One region of the Streptomyces sp. NPDC057877 genome, then DNA from elsewhere that is predicted to be linked to it. Evidence: riboswitches for the same ligand, from Rfam matches in the RefSeq annotation. Region 1 holds a riboswitch; the other holds the start of a gene.

Region 1 (6,981 bases):
GGAGACCACCCGCGCCGAGGGCAAGCCCGAGGCCGCCCTGCCGAAGATTGTCGAGGGTCGCCTCAACGGCTTCTTCAAGGACGCCACGCTGCTGGGCCAGCCGTACGCGCTGGACAACAAGAAGTCGGTCCAGAAGGTGCTGGACGAGGCCGGTGTCACCCTGAAGCGCTTCACGCGCATCAAGGTCGGCATCTGAGTCCGTACCGCGATGGACGCGCGACCCTCGGAGGAAACCCGCTAGGGTCGAACGCAGTCGGCCGCCCACCCGACGCACGCCATGACCGAGGCGTACGCGCGCGTGGCGGACGACAGCAGATCTGACGAGGAGGCCATTGCCGAGCATGGGATGCGAACCACGCCCCACCGGCAATGGCCTTCTTCGCATGTGCAACACGTAACAGAGGCGGGATTCCCATGACCAAGGCCGAGAAGAGCGACGACGGCAAAGTACACGGCCGGTTTCTGCTGAAGCTGTCCGGAGAGGCCTTCTCCGGCGGCGGCGGACTGGGCGTCGACCCCGACGTGGTGCACGCCATCGCCCGTGAGATCGCCGCCGTCGTCCGGGACGGCGCCCAGATCGCGATCGTCATCGGCGGCGGCAACTTCTTCCGTGGCGCGGAACTCCAGGTGCGCGGCATGGACCGGGCCCGCTCCGACTACATGGGCATGCTCGGCACCGTGATGAACTGCCTCGCCCTCCAGGACTTCCTGGAGAAGGAGGGCGTGGACTGCCGCGTGCAGACCGCGATCACCATGGGGCAGGTCGCCGAGCCGTACATCCCGCTGCGCGCCGTGCGCCACCTGGAGAAGGGCCGCGTGGTCATCTTCGGTGCCGGTATGGGCATGCCGTACTTCTCCACCGACACCACCGCCGCCCAGCGCGCCCTGGAGATCGACGCCGAGGCGCTGCTGATGGGCAAGAACGGCGTGGACGGGGTCTACGACTCCGACCCGAAGACCAACCCCGACGCCGTGAAGTTCGACGCGCTCGGCTACGGCGAGGTCATCACCCGGGACCTGAAGGTCGCCGACGCCACCGCCGTCACCCTGTGCCGCGACAACAAGCTGCCGATCGTGGTCTTCGAACTCCTGAAGGAGGGCAATATCGCCCGCGCCGTCAAGGGTGAGAAGATCGGCACGCTGGTGGGCGACCAAGCCGGTCGCAGCTGACCGGGGGATGGACAATGTCCTGCCGGTCGGGAACCGTGCAGGAAGAAGACGCGACGCAGCCGGCCGCCGACCGCAGCCACGAGACGCAGCCGGGCCTACTCAAGACACGCAGGAGCAAGTGGTGATCGAAGAGACCCTCCTCGAGGCCGAGGAGAAGATGGAGAAGGCCGTCGTGGTCGCCAAGGAGGACTTCGCCGCGATCCGCACCGGCCGTGCGCACCCGGCGATGTTCAACAAGATCGTGGCCGACTACTACGGCGCGCCGACGCCGATCAACCAGCTGGCCTCGTTCTCCGTGCCCGAGCCGCGCATGGCCGTGGTGACCCCGTTCGACAAGAGCGCGCTGCGCAACATCGAGCAGGCGATCCGCGACTCCGACCTGGGCGTCAACCCGAGCAACGACGGCAACATCATCCGGGTGGTGTTCCCCGAGCTGACCGAGGAGCGCCGCCGCGAGTACATCAAGGTGGCCCGCGGCAAGGGCGAGGACGCCAAGATCTCGATCCGCTCCGTGCGCCGCAAGGCCAAGGACGCCATCGACAAGCTGATCAAGGACGGCGAGGTCGGCGAGGACGAGGGCCGCCGCGCGGAGAAGGAGCTGGACGACACCACGGCGAAGTACGTCGCCCAGGTGGACGAGCTGCTCAAGCACAAGGAGTCGGAGCTGCTCGAGGTCTGATGAACGACTCTTCCTGGGGGACGCCGCCACCAGCCGGGTACTGGGGGCCGTCCGGACAGGGGCCTGTTCCGGGAGCCGTCCCGGCGGGACCCACGTACGATGCGCATGACGCGCAGCAGACTCGCCCCATGCCCTTCGTGCCCGACGTGTCCGCAGTAGGCGGAGACCAGGATGACGACCGGGACCGGGGGGCCGCTCGGCTGGGCGGCCCCTTGTTCCGCGACGAAACACCAGCGGCACAGCCCTACGCGACACACGGGACAGTGCCGCAGAATCCGGAGCCCATGTCCGACGCCCCGCAGCCGGTCTCCCGGCAGAAGAAGAGCGCGGGGCGCGACCTGGGCGCCGCGATAGGGGTCGGCGTCGGCCTCGGTGTGGTGATCATCGCCTCGCTGTTCGTCGTCAAGGCCGTCTTCGTCGGCGTCGTCGCGGTCGCCGTCGTCGTGGGCCTGTGGGAGCTGACCAAGCGGCTGGACGAGCGCAAGGGCATCCGGGCACCGCTGGTGCCGTTGGCGCTCGGCGGCGCCGCGATGGTCGTGGCCGGGTACGTCCGGGGCGCCGAGGGCGCCTGGGTCGCGATGGCGCTCACCGCGCTCGCGGTGCTGGTCTGGCGGATGACGGAACCGCCCGAGGGCTACCTCAAGGACGTCACGGCGGGCGTCTTCGCCGCGTTCTACGTGCCGTTCCTGGCGACGTTCGTGGCGATGATGCTGACCGCGGACGACGGGCCGTACCGGGTGCTGACGTTCCTGCTGCTGACGGTCGTCAGCGACACCGGGGCGTACGCCGTCGGGTGGCGGTTCGGCAAGCACAAGCTGGCGCCGCGGATCAGCCCCGGCAAGACCCGCGAGGGCCTGCTCGGCGCGGTGAGCTTCGCCATGGTGGCGGGCGCGCTGTGCATGCAGTTCCTGGTCGACGACGGCGTCTGGTGGCAGGGGCTGCTGCTCGGCCTCGCGGTCGCGGCCAGCGCCACGCTCGGCGACCTCGGCGAGTCCATGATCAAGCGCGACCTCGGCATCAAGGACATGGGCACGCTGCTGCCGGGCCACGGCGGCATCATGGACCGTCTTGACTCCCTGCTGCCGACGGCGCCGGTCGCCTGGCTCCTGATGGTGATCTTCGTCGGCTCCACCTGACCCGCCCACGCGCGCGGCCCCCGTCCCACCCCGGGACGGGGGCTTCGTCGTCGATGGCGGCCCCGGCACGCCGGTGAGACGATTTCGGTGTACGGCCGGAAGAGGGGGCCACCATGCACACCATCCGCGAACAGATCGACGTCGACCGCAGCCCCGAGGACGTCTACGCCTACGCCGTCGACCCCGACCACCTGCCCGACTGGCAGCTGAGCGCCCTGGCGGCCGAGCGGCTCGACGAGGGCCCACTGCACACCGGCTCCCGCGTCCGCGTCACCCGCCGGGTCGGCAGCCGCGAGGTGCCGATGACCATGGAGCTGACCGAGCACGAGCCCCCGTACAGCTGGCGGGTGCAGGGCATCGACGGCCCCGTCCGCGCCTTCTTCCACGGGGAGATCGAGCCCCTCGAGGGCGGCCGGCGCTCCCGCGTCACCCTGGAACTGGACTTCGTGGGCCACGGCATCGGCAGGGCCCTGGTCCCCTTCGTCGTCCGCCCCCAGGTCCGCAGGGAACTGCCCCGCAACGAGCAGCGCCTCAAGGAGCGGCTGGAGGGCATGGCCGTCTAGCGGGACGGCCGGAGAGCCGGTCAACCGGGCGGGCCGGGTCACACCAGTGGATCTGCGACACTGGTTGAACCATGCCCAAGCCCGGAGAACTCACTTTCGTAGCCCCCCGCGGAGCCAAGAAGCCGCCGCGGCATCTCGCCGATCTCTCGCCCGCCGAGCGCAAGGAGGCGGTGGTTGCGGTCGGGGAGAAGCCGTTTCGTGCCAAGCAGCTCTCGCAGCACTACTTCGCGCGGTACGCGCACGCGCCGCAGGAGTGGACCGACATTCCCGCCGCGTCGCGCGAGAAGCTGAGGGACGCGCTGCTGCCGGAGCTGATGACCGTCGTACGGCATCTGTCGACGGACGCGGACACCACCCGTAAGACGCTGTGGCGGCTGTTCGACGGGACGCTGGTGGAGTCGGTGCTGATGCGGTACCCGGACCGGGTGACCATGTGCATCAGCTCGCAGGCGGGGTGCGGGATGAACTGCCCGTTCTGCGCGACCGGGCAGGCGGGGCTCGACCGGAACCTGTCGACCGCGGAGATCGTGCACCAGATCGTGGACGGGATGCGGGCGCTGCGGGACGGGGAGATTCCCGGGGGTCCGGCGCGGCTGTCGAACATCGTGTTCATGGGGATGGGGGAGCCGCTCGCCAACTACAAGCGGGTCGTCGGTGCCATCCGCGCGCTCACCGATCCCGAGCCGGACGGGCTCGGTCTCTCGCAGCGGGGGATCACCGTGTCGACGGTGGGGCTGGTGCCCGCCATCCACCGGTTCGCCGACGAGGGGTTCAAGTGTCGGCTGGCCATTTCGCTGCACGCGCCGGATGACGAGTTGCGGGACACCCTCGTACCCGTGAACACGCGGTGGAAGGTGCGGGAGGTGCTGGACGCCGGGTGGGAGTACGCCGAGAAGTCCGGGCGGCGGCTGTCCATCGAGTACGCGCTGATCCGGGACATCAACGACCAGGCCTGGCGTGGGGACCGGCTCGGGCGGCTGCTGCGGGGCAGGCCCGTGCACGTGAATCTCATCCCGCTGAACCCGACGCCGGGGTCGAAGTGGACCGCGTCGCGGCCCGAGGACGAGAAGGCCTTCGTCGAGGCGATCGCCGCGCACGGTGTGCCGGTGACGATCAGGGACACCCGGGGCCAGGAGATCGACGGGGCGTGTGGACAGCTCGCGGCCACCGAACGGTAGTCTGAGCGCCGTAGGAACACATCTTCATATTCCGACAGGGGAGCGCCACAGCGCTGAGAGTGCGGCAACCGGCCGCAGACCCTCCGAACCTGGCCCAGGTCATTCTGGGTAGGGAGATCGGTCATCACTCGAGCTGTTGCGCCCTGCCCGGGAACCGCGGAAGGTCCCGGGCGGGGCCGCGTCTTCTCCTGGTCCATCCCAGGAGGAATCCAGTGCACATCAACAGGTACGCCGCCGCCGTGGCCGCCGGGCTCGGGGTCGTCGCGCTGTCCGGGTGCGGGGGGTCGTCGTCCGGCGGCGACTCCGCGGCCGACAGCAAGACCGTCACGCTCGTCAGCCACAACTCGTGGGCCGTCTCCGAGGACGTCCTCGCGGCCTTCGAGGAGGAGTCCGGCTACCAGGTGAAGGTCCTCACCGACGGCGACGCCGGGCAGGCCGTCAACAAGGCGATCCTGACCAAGGACAACCCGCAGGGCGACGTCCTCTTCGGCGTCGACAACACCCTGCTGTCGCGTGCTCTCGACAACGAGCTGTTCCAGTCGTACGAGCCCAAGGGTGCCGACGAGATCCGGCCCGAGTACCGGGGCGACGAGGGTGAGGGGCGCGTCACGCCCGTCGACACCGGTGACATCTGCGTCAACTACGACAAGGCGTACTTCGAGGAGCACGACCTGAAGCCGCCGCGGTCGTACGACGATCTCGTCAAGCCCGAGTACAAGGACCTCCTCGTCACCGAGAACGCCGCCTCCTCCTCGCCGGGGCTCGGGTTCCTGCTCGGTACGGCCGCGGAGTACGGGGACGACGGCTGGCAGGACTACTGGGAGAAGCTCAAGGGCAACGGCGTGAAGGTCGTCGAGGGCTGGGAGCAGGCCTACAACGAGGAGTTCTCCGGGTCCGCGGGCGGCAAGCAGGCGGGCGGCGACCGGCCGCTGGTCGTGTCGTACGCCTCCTCGCCGCCCGCCGAGGTCGTCTTCGCCGACCCGCGCCCCGAGACCGCCCCGACCGGCGTGGCGATGGGCACCTGTTTCCGGCAGGTCGAGTACGCGGGCCTGCTGAGCAACGCCCGCAACAGCGAGGGCGGCAAGGCGCTCATCGACTTCCTCGTCGGCAAGCGGTTCCAGGAGGACATGCCGCTGAACATGTTCGTCTACCCGGTGCGGGAGGGCGCCCAGGTGCCCGAGGAGTTCACGCAGTACGGTCCGCAGGCCGACGACCCCCACACCATGGCACCGGCGAAGATCGCCGAGAACCGTGACGAGTGGGTCAAGTCGTGGAACTCGCTCGTGCTGAAGTGACGCAGGTGACGCAGGTGACCTCCCGCGTGCGGAGCGGCGCGGCGCGGCTGGGGCTGCTCGCCCTGCCCGTCGCGTTCTTCGGCGTCTTCTTCGCCTACCCCGTCACCGCGATCGTCGCGCGCGGGCTGCGCGTCGGCGACGGCTGGCGGTTCGGGCGGCTGTGGGAGGTCCTCGGGGACTCCGGGATCCGGCAGGTGCTGTGGTTCACCACCTGGCAGGCGCTGGTCTCCACCGCGCTGACCCTGCTGATCGCGCTGCCCGGCGCCTATGTCCTGGCCCGGCTGGACTTCCCCGGCCGCCAGGTGCTGCGGGCGGTCGTCACGGTGCCGTTCGTGCTGCCGACCGTCGTCGTCGGTACGGCGTTCCTGGCGCTGGTCGGGCGCGGCGGACTGCTGGACGAGCTGTGGGGCGTACGCCTGGACACCACCGTCTGGGCGATCCTGCTGGCGCACGTCTTCTTCAACTACGCGGTCGTCGTGCGGACCGTCGGCGGGCTGTGGGCGCAGTTGGACCCCCGGCAGGAGGAGGCGGCGCGGATGCTCGGGGCGTCCCCGCTGCGGGCCTGGCGGCAGGTGACGCTGCCCGCGCTGGCGCCCGCGGTGGCCGCCGCCTCGCTGATGGTGTTCCTGTTCACCTTCACCTCCTTCGGTGTGGTGCAGATCCTCGGCGGGCCGACGTTCTCGACGCTGGAGGTCGAGATCTACCGGCAGACCTCCGAGATCTTCGACCTGTCCACCGCCGCCGTGCTGACGCTCGTCCAGTTCGCGGCGGTCGGCGGCGTCCTCGCCGTGCACGCCTGGACCGTACGGCGGCGGGAGACCGCCCTGCGGCTGGTGGACGCCGCCACCACGGCGCGCCGCCCGCGTGGTGCCGGGCAGTGGGCGCTGCTCGGCGGGGTGCTGTGCTCGGTCGCCGTGCTGCTGGTGCTGCCGCCCGCGGTGCTCGTCCAGCGGTCGCTGG
Region 2 (6,981 bases), on a different contig from region 1:
TGCTCGGGGGCGAGGTAGGCGACGGTGCCGAGCACCGCGCCGGTGGTGCTGGTGACGGTGTCCACCGAGCGCACCAGGCCGAAGTCGGCGACCTTGACCCGGCCGTCGTCCCCGATGAGCACGTTCTCCGGCTTCATGTCCCGGTGCACGAACCCCGCCCGGTGCGCGGCGCCGAGCGCGGCGAGCACCGGCTCCAGGATGTCCAGCGCGGCCCGCGGCTGGAGCGCCCCGCGCTCGCGCAGCACATCGCGCAGGGTGCAGCCCGCGACGTACTCCATGGCGAGATAGACATACGCCCCGTCGGTCCCCTGGTCGAACACCTGGACGACGTTGGGGTGCGCGAGCCGCGCCACCGACTTGGCCTCACGGATGAACCGCTCGACGAACGTGCCGTCCGTCGCGAGCGACGGGTGCATCACCTTGACGGCGAGAACGCGGTCCAGCCGGGTGTCCACGGCCCGGTAGACGGTCGCCATCCCACCGACGGCGATCCGCGCGTCGATGCGATAACGACCGTCGAGCACCTGCCCGACGAGAGGGTCCTGAAGGGTCGTGTCCACGCAGGTGAGTGTACGAGGAGCGACTGACAGACCTGGCCGCTTGCTTCGAGATCGCACCAGGACTGATTCGTACCTGTGACGCAACGCACGAAGGAGAAGCCGCCGACGGCGCCGAGCCACCCACGGCAAACGTGAACCTGCCAGCCGCCCGGAAACGGGTGGTGCGCGGGTCGGAGGGAAACGGCCAGCACCCACGCCGGTTCAGAAGGCAGGCCGCTCAGGATCCAGCACCGCCAGGCCCTCCGCAGGAGACGACGCCTCCGCGAACCGCCGCACGGGAATCCGCCCGGCCCGCCGGGCCAACCGCCCCGCCTCCACCGCATGCCGCATCGCGTCAGCCATCAGCACCGGCTCCTGAGCCCGGGTCACCGCGGAGGCCAGCATCACCCCCGCACACCCCAGCTCCATCGCCAACGCCGCGTCCGACGCCGTACCCGCCCCCGCGTCCAGGATCACCGGCACCCCCGCCCGCTCCACGATCAGCTCGAAGTTGTGCGGGTTGCGAATCCCCATCCCCGACCCGATCGGCGACCCCAGCGGCATGATCGCCGCACATCCGGCGTCCTCCAGCTTCCGCGCCAGCACGGGGTCGTCATTGGTGTACGGCAGCACCGTGAACCCGTCGTCGACCAGCGTCTCCGCCGCGTCGAGCAGCTCGATCGGGTCCGGCAGCAGCGTCCGCTCGTCGGCGATCACCTCCAGCTTCACCAGATCCGTACCGAGCGCCTCGCGCGCGAGGCGGGCCGTCAGCACGGCCTCACCGGCGGTGTAGCACCCGGCGGTGTTGGGCAGCACCCGGATCCCGAGCCGGTCCAGGACGGACAGCACGGAACCGTGCACCGAGGGGTCCACGCGCCGCATCGCGACCGTCGTCAGCTCCGTGCCGGAGGCGACCAGCGCGCGCTCCAGCACCTCCAGGCTGGGCGCCCCGCCGGTGCCCATGATCAGGCGGGACGTGAAGGACGTACCGCCGAGGACGAAGGGATCGTCGGCCATGGTCAGCCTCCTTGGACGGCGGTGAGGACTTCGACGCGGTCGCCCTCGGCCAGCGGCGTGGTGGACCACTGCGCGCGCGGGACGACGGTTTCGTTGAGGGCGGCGGCCACTCCGGAGGGCGCCGCGGTGAGCGTGCTGACGAGGGCGTCGAGAGCCGTGCCGGGCGCGATGTGCCGGGGCTCTCCGTTGACGGAGATGTTCATGCGGGCTGCTCCATGAGGGCCGGGGTTCCGGTGAAGCGCTGGGGGGTGAAGGGCCGGGCCACCTCGGGCAGCTCGCCGGTGGCCAGGACGTGCGCCATGGCGTCGCCGGTGACCGGGGTGAGGAGCACGCCGTTGCGGAAGTGCCCGGTGGCCAGCAGCAGCCCGTCGAGCGCGGTCGGGCCGAGCAGCGGCGCGTTGTCCGGGGAGCCGGGGCGCAGTCCCGCGCGGGTCTCCGTCAGGGGCAGCTCGGTGATCCCGGGCAGCAGCTCGTGCGCGTCGCGCAGCAGCTCGTACACGCCGCCCGCGGTGACCGAGGTGTCCCAGCCGAGTTCCTCGCTGGTGGCGCCGACGACCAGTTCGCCGTTCTCGCGCGGCACCAGGTAGACATGGCTGCCGCGGACCATCGCGCGGACGGTGCGGCTGAGGAACGGCGCGTACCGCTCCGGCACGGCCAGCCGCAGCACCTGCCCCTTCACGGGCCGCACGGGCGGCAGTACGGCGTCGGGAACGCCCGCGAGGCGTCCGCTGAGGCTCCCCGCGGCCAGCACGACCTGCTCGGCGGTGAGCTGATCGCCGTCCCGCGTGAGCACACCGGTGGCCCGCTCCCGTACGACGGTGAGCCGTTCGGCCCAGGCCCGGCGGAAGACCACGCCCGCCCGCTCGCAGGCGGCCACGAGAGCCGTCGAGAGGAGCCGGGGGTCGATCTGGTGGTCACCGTCCACCCGCAGCCCGCCGCGCACGCCCGGCGCGAGCATCGGCTCCAGACGGCGGCAGTCCCGCCCGGACAGCCACTCGGACTCCAGCCCCGACTGGCGTTGCAGGGCGTGCAGTTCGCGCAGGTGGGCCCGGTCGTCGGTGTCCAGCGCGACGGCGAGGGTGCCGCTGCGGCGGTAGCCGACGTCGTGGCCGGTGAGTTCGGTGAGTTCGGCCGCGAAGTCGGGATAGCGGCGGGCGGAGGCGAGATTGAGCCCGAGCAGGGTCTGCTCGCCGTAGTGCAGTTCCGTGACGGCGGCCAGCATTCCGGCCGCCACCTGTGCGGCTCCGCCGCCCGGTTCCGGATCCACCACCGCGGTGGTGAGCCCGCGCTGTGCGGCTCGCCACGCGGTGACGAGGCCGATGACTCCGCCCCCGATGACAAGGACGTCTGACGTACGCGACATGGGCGTCCAGCCCCTCCCTTCGCCGGCATGACCCGGATCAGGTTCGTACGGTCGGAGGCCGCCAGCCTCCCTCTCAGCCCGGTGCGTCCGGGCTCCCGCGAGTGCTTTACGTTGGCCACCACCCTAGCTGTTGCCGCGACGTCTCTGTAAGGGAGCCTCCGCCATGCCGCGCTCGCTCGACGGCCTCGTCCTCGCCCCGGTCGCCGACCAGGCCCCAGGTCAGGTCGGCACCCGGACCCGGTTCACGTACCACGAGAAGGAGGGCGAGATCTGGGCGGAGTACGCGGGCGGCGACGTCGTACGCGGCCATCTGGTGGGGACCCGGGCAGGTGACCGGCTGGACTTCCGGTACGTGCAGCTCAAGCAGGACGGCACCACGTCGTCGGGGCACTGTGTGTCGACGGTCGTGGAACTGCCCGACGGGCGGGTGCGGTTGGAGGAGGCCTGGGAGTGGGAGTCGCAGGAGGGCAGCGGCACCAGTGTGGTGGAGCAGGTCACCGAGCCCGCCCCATGACTGACTTTTCGTCAGTTGTCTATGGTGATCAGGTGAGCGAGCAGACGCAGGCACGGGGAGGGTCCACGCCACGGCGCGTGGTCGTCGTGGGCGCGGGCATGGCCGGGGTGCAGACCGCGGTCGCCCTGCGCGAACAGGGCTTCACCGGCACCGTGACGCTGATCGGCGCGGAGCCGCACCAGCCCTACGACCGGCCGCCGCTGTCCAAGGCCGTGCTGCTCGGCACGGCCGAGGGCTCCGCCTTCGACGTCGACTTCGAGGCGCTCGGCATCGAGCTGCGGCTGGGCCGCGAGGTGGCGGGCGTGCGCCCCGCCGACCACGAGCTGGACACCGGGGCCGGGCCGGTCCCCTACGACGTCCTGGTCGTCGCCACCGGCGCGGAACCGGTCCGGCTGCCGGGCACGGAGGGCGTGCCCGGGGTGCATCTGCTGCGCACCCTGGACGACGCCGAGCGGCTGCGGCCGGTGCTCGCCCGGCAGCGTGACATCGTGATCGTCGGCGCGGGCTGGATCGGCGCCGAGTTCGCCACCGCGGCGCGCGAGGCGGGCTGCGCCGTGACGGTCGTGGAGGCCGCGGACCGCCCGCTCGCGGGCTCGCTGCCCGCCGAGGTGGCCGTGCCCATGGCGGCCTGGTACGCCGACAGCGGGGCCGTCCTGCGCACCCACGCGCGCGTGGCGCACATCGAACCCGGCGTCGTGGTCCTCGACGACGGCACCCGGCTGCCCGCGGACGCCGTGGTCGTCGGCATCGGCGCCCGCCCCGCCACCGCCTGGCTCGCCGGGTCCGGCATCGAGCTGGGCACGTGGGGCGAGGTGGTGGCCGACGCCGGGCTGCGCACCTCGGCCCCGGACGTGTACGCGGTCGGCGACTGCGCGTCCTTCCCCTCGGGACGGTACGGCGAGCGTCTCCTCGTCCACCACTGGGACAACGCCCTCCAGGGCCCCCGCACCGTCGCCGCGGACATCCTCGGCGAGGCCCCCGCCGACTACGACCCGGTGCCGTACTTCTGGTCCGAGCAGTTCGGCCGCTTCGTCCAGTACGCGGGGCACCACCCCGCCGCCGACACCACCGTCTGGCGCGGCGACCCCTCCGGCCCCGCCTGGACGGTCTGCTGGCTCCGCGGCGACCGCCTGACCGCCCTCCTGGCCGTGGGCCGTCCCAGGGACCTGGCCCAGGGCAGACGCCTGATCGAGTCGGGCGCCCGAATGAACCCCACGCTCCTCACGGACCCGGCCCGCCCACTGAAGTCGGCGACCGCGTAGCCACCGGCCCGCGGGCCCGGCTGCCCGGCCCCGGCTGCCCGGCCCCGGCTGCCCGGCCCCGGCTGCCCGGCCCCGGGGCTGCCCGGCCCCGGCCCGTGCGCGCTCGCGCTCGTGTCCTGTGCTCCCGCGCCGTGTCCTGTGCTCCCGCGCCCTGCGCTGTGCTCCCGCCCCGTGCGTTGTGCCTCGTGCGCGCGGGGCGCGCGGGGCGACCACACCGGTACCTACCGGCCGAGGTGCGCCCCGGGTCGTGCTTCCCCGCCGGGCGCCGCCCGTCCTGGTGGCCGTCCCCGACCTGCCGCGCCCACCCCCACCTCCGCTTCTTCCGGCCACGTGGCGCCCCCACCTCCGCTTGCGGCCACGTGGGCGCCCCCACGCCCGCTTCCGGCCACGTGGGCGCCCCCACGCCCCGCCCGCCCGCGCGAGCGGCCCCGTGCGCCCCCGCGTCCCCCCAGGTGGGCGGGGCTGACTTCCGACTGTCAGTGGGGGATGGCAGGCTTGTTCGCGTGACCGAGATTGACGCAAAGATCGATGCTCTCGTCCCCGCCTGGCTCACGCTGCCCGACATCGCGGAGATGCTCGATGTCGAGGTGACGCGCGTGCGGCAGCTGGTGAAGGAAGGCCAGCTCATCGCCGTACGGCGTGGCGAGAACCGTGCGCTGCACGTCCCCGCCGCCTTCATCGACGGGGACCGGGTCGTCAAGGGCCTGTCCGGAACCCTGACGCTCCTGCGGGACGACGGCTTCACCGACGAAGAGATGCTCGAGTGGCTGTTCACCCCCGACGAGAGCCTGCCCGGCACCCCCGCGCAGGCCCTGAGCGAGAATCGCGGAACGGAGGTGAAGCGCCGCGCCCAGGCGCTCGCCGTCTGATCCGACCAGCAGCCCGGTGTACGGGCCACGGCAGCCCCGCGGCCCGTACACCACCGACCACGGGGGAACACGTATGCCCGCCGCCACCGCCCGCGAACAGCTCGCCGACGCCCGGCTCTACCTGTGCACGGACGCCCGCAAGCGCCAGGGCGACCTGCCCGAGTTCCTGGACGCGGTCCTGGCGGGCGGCGTCGACATCGTGCAACTGCGCGACAAGGGCATGGAGGCCGCCGAGGAGCTGGAGCACCTGGCGGTCTTCGCCGAGGCCTGCGCCCGGCACGGCAGACTCCTCGCGGTCAACGACCGCGCGGACGTCGCCCACGCCGCCACGGCCGACGTGCTCCACCTCGGCCAGGGCGACCTCCCGGTCCCGGCGGCCCGCGCCCTCCTCGGCGACGAGGTGCTGATCGGCCGCTCCACCCACGCCGAGTCCGAGGCCTCCGCCGCGGCCGTCCAGGACGGCGTGGACTACTTCTGCACCGGCCCCTGCTGGCCCACCCCCACCAAGCCCGGCCGCCACGCCCCCGGCCTCGACCTGGTCCGGCACACGGCCGCGCTCGGCACCGACCGCCCCTGGTTCGCCATCGGCGGCATCGACCTCGGCAATCTCGACGAGGTGCTCACGGCGGGCGCCCGCCGCGTCGTCGTCGTACGGGCCATCACCGAGGCCGACGACCCGGGTGCCGCGGCGGCGGAGTTCGCGAAGCGGCTGCGCGCGGCGTAGATCCGCTGTTCGATCCCCCGGCCTGTCCAAGGGGCGGACAACATCGCGACAAATCGGGCATATTTTCAGACTCCGGTTGGGTGAGCCCCGCCCCCTGGCTAACCTGCCCGTATGGCCCTCGGTACCGCATCCACCAGACCGGACCACGCCCGGACCGTACGCGACATGCTCGCGACCGGCAGGACGACCTATTCGTTCGAGTTCTACGCCCCCAAGACCGCGAAGGGCGAGCGAAACCTGTGGAACGCGCTCCGCCGGGTCGAGGCGGTCGCACCCGACTTCGTCTCCGTGACCTACGGCGCTGGCGGCTCCACCCGCGCGGGCACCGTCAAGCAGACCGAGCGCATCGCCTCGGACACCACCCTCACCCCGATCGCCCACCTCACCGCCGTCGACCACTCGGTGGCCGACCTGCGCAACATCATCGGCCAGTACGCCGACGCCGGGATCCGCAACATGCTCGCGCTGCGTGGCGACCCGCCCGGCGACCCGATGGGCGACTGGGTGCCGCACCCCCAGGGCCTCACCTACGCCGCCGAACTCGTCGAACTGATCAAGAACTCCGGTGACTTCTGCGTGGGCGTCGCCGCGTTCCCCGCGATGCACCCACGCTCCGCGGACTGGGACACCGACGTCAGCCACTTCGTCGACAAGTGCCGCGCGGGCGCGGACTACGCGATCACGCAGATGTTC

Evidence for each region. A riboswitch is a leader RNA that binds a small molecule or an ion and turns the genes downstream of it on or off. The one in region 1 is predicted to bind thiamine pyrophosphate.
Region 2: another riboswitch for thiamine pyrophosphate. It lies ahead of thiO (glycine oxidase ThiO); the one in region 1 lies ahead of ACFVQG_RS31215 (thiamine ABC transporter substrate binding subunit).

What each region holds. Positions count from the first base shown of each region.
Region 1 covers NZ_JBHVMS010000011.1:198,782-205,762, forward strand. The annotation lists gene tsf (translation elongation factor Ts) at 1-196, shown strand, start outside; gene pyrH (UMP kinase) at 409-1,170, shown strand; gene frr (ribosome recycling factor) at 1,292-1,849, shown strand; gene ACFVQG_RS31200 (phosphatidate cytidylyltransferase) at 1,849-2,985, shown strand; gene ACFVQG_RS31205 (SRPBCC family protein) at 3,099-3,548, shown strand; gene rlmN (23S rRNA (adenine(2503)-C(2))-methyltransferase RlmN) at 3,620-4,726, shown strand; TPP riboswitch at 4,753-4,859, shown strand; gene ACFVQG_RS31215 (thiamine ABC transporter substrate binding subunit) at 4,939-6,021, shown strand; gene ACFVQG_RS31220 (ABC transporter permease) at 5,997-6,981, shown strand, end outside.
Region 2 covers NZ_JBHVMS010000005.1:363,950-370,930, reverse strand. The annotation lists gene pknB (Stk1 family PASTA domain-containing Ser/Thr kinase) at 1-560, opposite strand, end outside; gene ACFVQG_RS16710 (thiazole synthase) at 762-1,556, opposite strand; gene thiS (sulfur carrier protein ThiS) at 1,559-1,759, opposite strand; gene thiO (glycine oxidase ThiO) at 1,756-2,919, opposite strand; TPP riboswitch at 2,917-3,028, opposite strand; gene ACFVQG_RS16695 (hypothetical protein) at 3,083-3,433, shown strand; gene ACFVQG_RS16690 (NAD(P)/FAD-dependent oxidoreductase) at 3,466-4,695, shown strand; gene ACFVQG_RS16685 (Rv2175c family DNA-binding protein) at 5,199-5,564, shown strand; gene thiE (thiamine phosphate synthase) at 5,638-6,288, shown strand; gene metF (methylenetetrahydrofolate reductase [NAD(P)H]) at 6,400-6,981, shown strand, end outside.